Regions from separate parts of the Bradyrhizobium sp. Rc2d genome, predicted to be linked through region 3. Evidence: riboswitches for the same ligand, from Rfam matches in the RefSeq annotation. Region 3 holds a riboswitch; each other region holds the start of a gene.
The links. Region 3 has a riboswitch for cobalamin ahead of metE (5-methyltetrahydropteroyltriglutamate--homocysteine S-methyltransferase). Riboswitches for the same ligand answer to the same signal wherever they lie in the genome.

Region 1 (2,193 bases), on a different contig from region 3:
TGCCCTCGCCGGCGAGATGATTTGCGATCGTTTGCGACCAGGTCGCGGCCACGGCATCGTGCCAATCGTCCACGCTCTTGCGGTAGTCCGCCTCAGTCGCGTCACGCACCGGCAAGTCGAACTCGGCGATGCGCGTGCTCTCGCTGGTGAGCACGTCCGCGCAGATCGTCCGCCGCAGATCCGCAAGATCGGATTTCGCCGTCCCCTTGCGCGGGATCAGGACGAGATCGGCGGCGTTGATGGCTTGGATCGCGGCGCGCGTGAGCTGCCCGGGATCGCCGCAACCGATGCCTATCAGGGAGAGCGTGAGCATCGCGAGCGCGAAGGGCGGCCGCGCCGGCCGCCCTTCGCTTGTCTCTTAAGCGGCGTTATGCAGGCGCGGCGTGACGAGGCCGGGCGCGGTGACGCCACGCAGCGACTTCGCCAGCGCCAGCACGGCGAGATCGGCGAGCGGCTCGATCACGATGACCAGCGCATAGGATGCCGCAAACGTCGCGATGTTGGCGAGATTGGTCGCGCCGAAGCCGGAGCCATACAGCGCCCAGAACGCCACCCAGGCGACGATGCCGGACTGATAGGCGGTCGAGAGCGCCAGCGCCTGGCGGTATTGCAGATCGACGTAAGCCGTGTTGCGCGGAATGATCCGCGTCGCCAGCGCCTGGATCGCGAACAGCGGCACCAGAAGCGTGGTGACGTTCATGCCGTATTGCGGCAGGTCGGTTGGCACGAAGAAGACGCCCTGGAGCAGCAGACCGAACGCAAGGCCGAAGGCGGCGGGCGCAGCACCGAACAGCAGAAACAAGGTCGAGCCCAGGATGAAGTGCACCTCGGAGACGCCGACCGGGAAGTGCGGCAGCACCTGGAAGAAGGTGAAGACGAGGCCGGTGGTGGCGAGCGTGCGCGTCGCGAACGAGCCGATGCCCTGCTCGCGCACGGTCTCGACCGCGAGTTTCAAGGCAACGCCGCCTGCGGCGATGCCGGTTGCGTAACTCAACACGAGCTTGGCGCCCGTGACGATCCCTGGTTCGATATGCATGGTTCAGATCCTTCCTGCCGTCACACCCGACGGCCTTGGCCTCAAATCGTGCAGGGCCGGTCTCCTGGCTCGCGGCTCACTGGGGTTCTCCGGCCTTCCCGGACCTTGCGGCCCAGTGGCTGATCGGAGCCCCTCACCGCTTACAGTCGCGGGGGCGGCTGGGGTTTTGGACGCCGCAATTGGGTCCGCCCATCCCCATTCCCGATTATGCTCCGGCGCTTTGCGCCGCGTCGAGCACCATGCCTCTCCTGTGTGCCTCTTTCGCGAGCCGGGCGTCAAGTGGCGAAGGGCGACGGCGGCCATCATGACGGATCGTCTCCCGCCAGGGCCCCGAACAGGATGACGGCGGCCGTCGAGGCGGCGCCGCCCCGCGCAAGCTGCTCGGCGAGCTCGGCAATCGTGGTGCGGACCAGCCGCTCGTCGGAACGGCCGAGTGATTCCGCAAACAGCGCCGGCGTATCTGCGGCGAGGCCATGGTCGATCAATTTTGCGGCAAGCGCCGGAAAGGTGCGCCGGCCCATATAAACCACGGTGGTTGCCTCGGGATCTGCCAGCGCCGCCCAATTCAGGTTAGGCGGCAGTTCGCCGGTGACGTCGGCCCCGGTCACGAACTGCACCCGCCGCGAGGTGTGGCGCCGGGTCAGGGGGATGCCGGCTTGCGCGGCAGCAACGCAGGCGGATGTGACGCCGGGAATGATCTCGTAGCCGATGCCGGCCTCGCGCAGCGTCTCCAGCTCCTCCTCGAGCCGGCCGAAAATTCCGGCGTCGCCCGACTTCAGCCGCACCACCCGCGCGCCGGTTGCGGCATAATCGACGAGCAGGCGGTTGACATGGTGCTGCTTGGTCGAGGGCCGCCCTGCCCGTTTCCCCACAGCGACGAGATTGGCGCCGGGACGAGCGAGATCGAGGATCGCGCCGGAGGCAAGATCATCATAGAGCACGACGTCGGCCTCACGCAGCCGCGCAGTCCCCTTCACCGTGAGGAGTTCTGGGTCGCCGGGGCCGGCGGAGACGAAAGAAACAAAACCGCTCACCGGTCCTCCGCGATCAGATGGAAGAACGTGCCGGTGGCTTGGCCCCGCCGCGAGCCGGTCTCGGCAATGACCGTGCCGGTTGCATCGTGAACCATGGCCAGCGGCGTGTCGGGCTGGGCGATG
Region 2 (2,193 bases), on a different contig from region 3:
GAGCACGACGTGCGTCATCGGCGGCTTCTGCGTGGTGAGGAATTCGACGACCTCGGCGATATCGAGATAGTCGTAGCGCAACGCGATGTTGATCTCGTCGAGCACGACCATGCGCAGATTGGAATCTGATATCAGCTCCTTGGCCTTCTCCCAGCCGGCGCGCGCGGCGGCGACGTCGCGGGCGCGGTCCTGCGTCTCCCAGGTGAAACCCTCGCCCATCGCGTGGAACTGGCAGAGATCGCCGAAATGGCCGGTGAGCAGGCGCCGCTCGCCGGTATCCCAGGCGCCCTTGATGAACTGCACCACTGCGCAGGGGAAGCCGTGGGCGACGCAGCGGACGATCATGCCGAAGGCGGAGGACGACTTGCCCTTGCCGGCGCCGGTGTGGACGATAATGAGGCCTTTTTCGCCGCTCTTGGTCGCCATGATCTTGTCGCGGGCGGCCTTCTTCTTCGCCATTTTTGCAGCGTGGCGGGCGTCGGTTTGCTCGCCCGTTTGGGTCTCTGGTTCAGGCGTCATCGTACCAGTCCTTCGGCTTGACAAGTGGCGGCCAGCGGCAAATGGTGGGCCGGCGTTGGTTCCTGTCCTATGACAGGCGAAGAGGGAATGCGATAGGGTCCGAATCGGCAAGATTTGGGTCCAAAATGCAGCCGCCCCCGCGACCGTGACCGGAGAGATGCCCGAAGCCACTGACCCCTGACGGGATCGGGAAGGCGGGGATCGAAGGGCAAGGCCCTGCTCCGCAAGCCGGGAGACCTGCCAGCGCGGACGATTTTGGACCGGCGGACGGGGTGTTCCGCGACGGGGAAACGGGCCCCTGGAAAGTGGTTCGTGCGCCTCTTCGCTTCCCGCTGTTTATTCTGGAAGAGGCGATGACGGTCACACTTCACGTCTGCATTACCTGCCGTGCCGGCGAGACGCTTGGCGAGGGCGACGTCACGCCAGGCAAGCGGTTGCACGGTGCGATCCTGGACGCCGGCGTGCCCGACGGCGTGAGCGTAGTTCCCGTCGAATGCCTGTCGGCCTGCAGCCAGGGCTGCTCGGTCGCGCTCAGCGCACCCGGGCGCTGGTCCTATGTCTATGGCCGCCTGTCGGATGCGAACGCGCGCGACGTGATCGCGGGCGCTGCGGCCTATGCGGCCGCGCCTGATGGCCTCGTGCCCTGGCGCAGCCGGCCGGAAATATTCCGCAAGCAGTCGCTTGCGCGCATTCCCCCCATTGCCGTCGTGCCGGAGGCCGCCGAATGAATTCGCTCGCAAAAGTCCCGGTCACGGTGGTCACCGGTTTTCTCGGCTCCGGCAAGACGACGCTGATCCAGCATCTGCTTGCCAATGCGGGCGGCAAGAAGCTCGCCGTGCTCGTCAACGAGTTCGGCAGCGAGGGTGTCGATGGCGAGATCCTGAAGTCGTGCGCCGATGTCAACTGCCCGGAGGAAAACATCGTCGAGCTCGCCAATGGCTGCATCTGCTGCACCGTCGCCGACGATTTCATTCCGACCATGGAGCAGCTCTTGGCGCGCCCAGTGCGGCCCGATCACATCCTGATCGAGACCTCGGGCCTGGCGCTGCCAAAACCGCTGCTGAAGGCATTCGATTGGCCGGAGATCCGCTCGCGCATTACGGTCGACGGTGTGATCGCGCTGGCCGATGCCGAAGCCGTCGCTGCTGGCCGCTTCGCGCCGGATCCCGCTGCGGTCGAAGCGCAGCGCGCAGCCGACGAAAACCTCGATCATGAGACGCCGCTGTCGGAAGTGTTCGAGGACCAGATCGCCTGTGCTGACATCGTGCTGTTGACCAAGGCCGATCTTGCGGGCGCCGCGGGTATCGAAGCCGCCAAGGCCGCGATCACCGCCGAGATGCCGCGCCGCGTGCCGATGTTGCCCGTCACCGACGGCGCGATCGATGCGCGCGTCATCCTCGGTCTCGGCGCTGCCGCCGAAAACGATCTTGCCGCGCGCCCCTCGCATCATGACGGCGAGGAGGAGCATGAGCACGACGATTTTGCCTCGGTCGTGATCGATCTTCCGGAAGTGTCTAATGTCGATGCGCTGGTCGCCGCCATCCAGCGCCTGGCGCGCGAGCAGAACGTGCTGCGCGCGAAAGGCTATATCGCGGTCGCGGGCAAGCCGATGCGCCTTTTGCTGCAAGCGGTCGGCGAGCGTGTGCGCCACCAGTTCGACAAGCCCTGGGCTGC
Region 3 (2,193 bases):
CGGTGTCTAGATTGTCGCCGAGGTCGCCGAAATAGCTGGCAACCATGATCTTCATGGCCGGGCCCTCCTTGGCGAGCCGGTCATAGGCATGTAGCAAAGATTTTCGCGACCCCTCATCCAGATCAAGAACCAGGCAGGGCTCGTCGAACTGAACCCAATTTGCCCCGCGTTTGGCCAATTCCTGCAGAACCTCGATATAGGCCGGTATCAGATCATCCAGTAGTGAGAGTGGCAGGAACGCAGGATCGGCACTCTTGCCGAGCTTCAAGAATGTAACCGGCCCGATCAGGACAGGGCGGGTCTGGAAGCCAAGGGCCTTGGCTTCCTCATACTCCTCGATCGGCTTTCGAGAGCGCAATCTGAAAGTCTGTCCCCTGTGAAACTCGGGGACCATGTAGTGGTAGTTGGTATCGAACCACTTGGTCATCTCCTGCGCGGGTGCGCCAAATCCGCGCGGTCCGTGACCGCAACTCGCACCCTGGTCGTCGCATTGTGAACCGCGGGCCATGGCGAAGTACGTCTTGAGCGAAACGGATTCGGTTTTCGAGGCGTAGATCTCCGGGATAGCGCCAACCATGAGACTTGTGTCGAGCACCTGGTCATACAGCGAGAAATCGTTCGATGGAATGACCGTGACGCCGATAGATTTCTGACGAGCCCAGTTCGCGGCACGCAGGCCAGCTGCGTCCTCGAGCAACTGCTGTTCGCTGCTTTTTCCGGCCCAGTAGCTTTCTAGAGCGAGTTTGAGCTCGCGCCTGGGACCGATGCGTGGCGTTCCGAGCGTGGCAACCGGAAGAGAGAGAAGAGACATAGCGTTAACCCGATGTTGGGGGCAAAGGCCATGGCGGACGCAGGCAGGGGAAGTCGCGCGGTGCGACGGCTGCTTGGCGCACCACCGGGACACCCCGCCCGTGGACGAATATATTGTCGGGGCAGGTCTCCTGGCTCGCGGGTCATCGCTGCTGTCCGGCCTTCCCGAAGCCGCGCAGGCTTCAGTGACATCGTTGGACAGCGGCTCGCCGCTCACAGTTGCGGGGGCAGCGCCGGCATTTTCACCGGCTTCCCTCTTAGCTCCGGATCAAATGGAAACCGGAGAACCTCGACGACTTGGATTATCGGCAAGAGAACTCTTCCGTCAACCTCTCAGATTTGTCTCAAGCTAAATGCTGCGACATCTGCTACGCGAATGGCCATGCATCTCTATCGTTGAGACGATGTAGAAGCGCTCTCCAATCAGCGATATCGGAATGACCATCGGAGCTGCCCGCGGCCCGCACGCCGGATAGGTGGCAGGGACAAATGCGGCTTGCGCGGTCGGGACTGCGGCCTCGAGCAGAACGCATTTGATGCGAGTCCCGGCTTCCGAGCGGTTCTTCGAGCACGTCCGCCGTCCAGCCGCCTTCTCGACCAACAGGATCCGTGTTGAATAGGCCCAAGACACCTGGCGAAGCCAGCAACAGACCCGGCGAGCACGTTGATTTGCGGTGCCAGCCCGACTCCAAATGCTCGGCGGTGAAGATCGGCTTCGCGTCGTTGGCCATCGTGTGCAAAGCGCACCTGGCTGAGGCTGCTCTCGAATTCCGGAGCGCCGCATGTCGCGAAAGGCGCGCCAAACGCGCCAGGGCCCTTCGTCGCAAGTGCCCAACGGCATGGCAGAGATCGAAAGCCCATATTCCGGCAACGATACCGAACCAAACGGTTCAATGGCGGCAACGTGCTCCCAATTCTCATCAGGAACTTGGCACCGAGGCGTTCCGCTGCGCCGTCGAATACCCGCTGCGTGCGAGGTTGCATAAGCCGCGATGGATAGGCTGAATGGAAACATCGAGACGTGGGCAAGTCGGAAAGTCGACAAAGAGGACATAAAACCGGTGCGAATTGCCGTCTATTACGTGGCACGAAGAATGCAAGTCCTCGGCATGCCCAGTCTCCTCCTGCTGGGCAGGTCCAGCACAGCAAATTGAGGCTGTCGCTGGCAACTGAAGTTAGCGGCGCGCGACATAGAGGGGAGCGCATGCTCGCGCGGGACCGGCGGTCGCCCCGTTGCGTCGCCGCTAACTTCTTGCGCTCGCGCATAACAGGTTGAAGGTTGCCCGCTTTGGAATGATGTGTGGATGAATAGGCCGACGGTTATGAAGAAAATGTCTCGAAGACGCGCGCTATGGTTTTGTCTCGGTCGATCACTGATCTGCC
Region 4 (2,193 bases), on a different contig from region 3:
TATTGGTATCGTCGGCAAAGCCGTTGAGCGTGGAACGGCTGATGTCAAAGCGGTAGTCCAGCCCCTGCACGTTGGTGCTGCCGCCCGAACCATAGTGAACGCGGAACGAGTTCAGGGAATCCCAGGAAAAATCAGCCTCGTTCCGAATCGGTCCGGTGTGCGGCTGCTTGGTGACGAAATTGATGGCGCCGCCGGCGGCGCCCTCGCCCGAGATCAGCGAAGCCGGACCTTTCAGGAATTCCACCGCCTCGAGATTGGCGGTATCCGCGATCCGCGAGGTCATGTTCTGCGGACCGATCTTGATGCCGTTGTAGAGCGTGTTGATCTGGCTGTTGGTGAAGCCGCGCATGGAGAAGGCCGAAGGTTCAGCCGGGTTGTCGCCGGAGGTGACACCGACTGCGCCCTGTGCCACCTCCGATACGGTACGATAGCCCTGCTCGCGCATCGTCGCCGCCGAGATCACCTCGACGGTCGCCGGCGTCTCGCGCACGGTGAGGCCGAGCCGCGAGGCGCTTTCGGCCACGGCATTGCTGTTGAGCGGCGTCGCTGCCGCGGCGGCCGGCACGACAGGCTTGGGCGCTGCGGATGCGGCTGCCGGTCTGCGTGCAGCTGCACGGCGGGCGCTCTGCGCCTCGCGGCCCGCCGGCTTGGCCTGCTTGCGGGATTGCGCCGGCGACACCTCGACCGGCGGCAGGGGTTCGCGGGCCTGCTGCGCCAGCGCGGCAGATACATCGGCGGCGGCTAGTGACGTAAGAGCTGCGGAGGCAAGCAGGAAACGGCGCGGTCGTACAATGCGGATGGAAGACACGGTTCGAAACCTCGGTATGACGTCAGTGGCACGTCACAGCGAACGAGGTCTCACCCTGGGCTTGTCAGCCGTCCGATGAAGCCGAATGTCTGTACTCCCCGACCGACATCTTCGCGTGTGACCACGGCTGACGGCAGGTCTCCTGGCTCGCGGGTCGTGACCGCTTCGTCGCCTTCCCGGGACCGAGGACCCAGTGGCTTCTGACGAAGGATTCACCGCTTACAGTTGCGGGGGCAGCCGCGGCATTGGGGACAAATTCCCCGCACCGCATTCCCTTTTCATCCCCTCTCGGGGAAACCGTCGAAGCCATCTAGGATTACGATCAAGACAGAGTCAATGTGCAAGCTGCGGCGTTATTGCCACAGCAACCAACTTCCTCGGAGATGAGCATGGAAGGCGAGACCTTCCTCTGGCTGATACGGCATGCACCGGTCGACGGCATCAAAGGGACGATCCATGCGGCTGACGCGCCGGCCAATCTCGGCGATCGCGCGCCACTGCAGGCGCTGCGGCAGCACCTGCCGCGAGGCGCAGCGAGCTATGCCAGTCCGTCGCGGCGCACGGTCGAGACCGCGCAGGCGCTGGGACTCGCGCCCGAGCTGATGCCCGAATTCAGTGAACAGGATTTTGGCGCATGGACCGGCCGTCGGCATGACGACATCGGCGCGGCTGGCGACGAGGCTTATGCACAGTTCTGGAGCGATCCGGCGCGCGGCCGTCCGCCGGGCGGCGAGAGCTTTGAGGACCAGGTCGCGCGCGTCCGGCTGGGACTCTCGCGGATCGGCGCGGGCTCGGCAGCGCTCGTCGTGCATTCCGGCACGGTCCGCGCTGCGCTCTGCATCGCGCTGGATCTGACACCGCAAGCCGCCTTGCGGTTCGTGATCGATCCGCTGTCGCTCACCCGGATCGACCGGCTCGCCACCGGGTGGCGCGTCGTTTCCGTCAATCAGCGGTTGGCCTGAGCCGGGTCAGGCCGGGCGATCCGGTACATTGGCCTGCGCAAACGTCGCCATGCCGTTGTGGAGCGCGCAAGCCAACCGCACCAGCGGCAGCGCGATCGCGGCGCCCGATCCCTCCCCAAGCCTGAGATCGAGGCTGATCAGCGGCTGCACGTTCAGCGCACGCAGCACCAGCCGATGCCCCTGCTCTGCCGATTGATGCGACGGCAGCAGGAACGGCCGGCACGACGGGTTGATCCGCACCGCCGCCAGCGCCGCCACTGACACGATGAAGCCGTCGATCAATACAGGGATGCGGCGTTGCGCAGCCGCGATGATCGCGCCTGAGATCGCCGCGATTTCGAGACCGCCGACGGCACACAGGATGTTTTCAGGCGAAGCCCTCGCAATGCCATGGCGCGCGATCGCGGCATCGATCACCCGCGC

Region 1: linked by a shared signal. The riboswitch ahead of BLV07_RS17355 (energy-coupling factor ABC transporter permease) and the one ahead of metE (5-methyltetrahydropteroyltriglutamate--homocysteine S-methyltransferase) in region 3 are both predicted to bind cobalamin.
Region 2: linked by a shared signal. The riboswitch ahead of BLV07_RS17420 (DUF1636 family protein) and the one ahead of metE (5-methyltetrahydropteroyltriglutamate--homocysteine S-methyltransferase) in region 3 are both predicted to bind cobalamin.
Region 4: linked by a shared signal. The riboswitch ahead of BLV07_RS47585 (TonB-dependent receptor) and the one ahead of metE (5-methyltetrahydropteroyltriglutamate--homocysteine S-methyltransferase) in region 3 are both predicted to bind cobalamin.

What each region holds. Positions count from the first base shown of each region.
Region 1 is NZ_FNCU01000012.1:184,177-186,369, forward strand. Features, by position in the region: gene cobF (precorrin-6A synthase (deacetylating)) at 1-313, opposite strand, end outside; gene BLV07_RS17355 (energy-coupling factor ABC transporter permease) at 359-1,036, opposite strand; cobalamin riboswitch at 1,074-1,293, opposite strand; gene cobA (uroporphyrinogen-III C-methyltransferase) at 1,339-2,070, opposite strand; gene BLV07_RS17365 (cobyrinic acid a,c-diamide synthase CobB) at 2,067-2,193, opposite strand, start outside.
Region 2 is NZ_FNCU01000012.1:197,201-199,393, reverse strand. Features, by position in the region: gene cobO (cob(I)yrinic acid a,c-diamide adenosyltransferase) at 1-519, opposite strand, end outside; cobalamin riboswitch at 559-778, shown strand; gene BLV07_RS17420 (DUF1636 family protein) at 873-1,247, shown strand; gene cobW (cobalamin biosynthesis protein CobW) at 1,244-2,193, shown strand, end outside.
Region 3 is NZ_FNCU01000040.1:49,479-51,671, forward strand. Features, by position in the region: gene metE (5-methyltetrahydropteroyltriglutamate--homocysteine S-methyltransferase) at 1-811, opposite strand, end outside; cobalamin riboswitch at 915-1,117, opposite strand; gene BLV07_RS34000 (nodulate formation efficiency C protein) at 2,115-2,193, shown strand, end outside.
Region 4 is NZ_FNCU01000012.1:180,901-183,093, forward strand. Features, by position in the region: gene BLV07_RS47585 (TonB-dependent receptor) at 1-808, opposite strand, end outside; cobalamin riboswitch at 924-1,125, opposite strand; gene BLV07_RS17340 (histidine phosphatase family protein) at 1,198-1,770, shown strand; gene cobT (nicotinate-nucleotide--dimethylbenzimidazole phosphoribosyltransferase) at 1,777-2,193, opposite strand, start outside.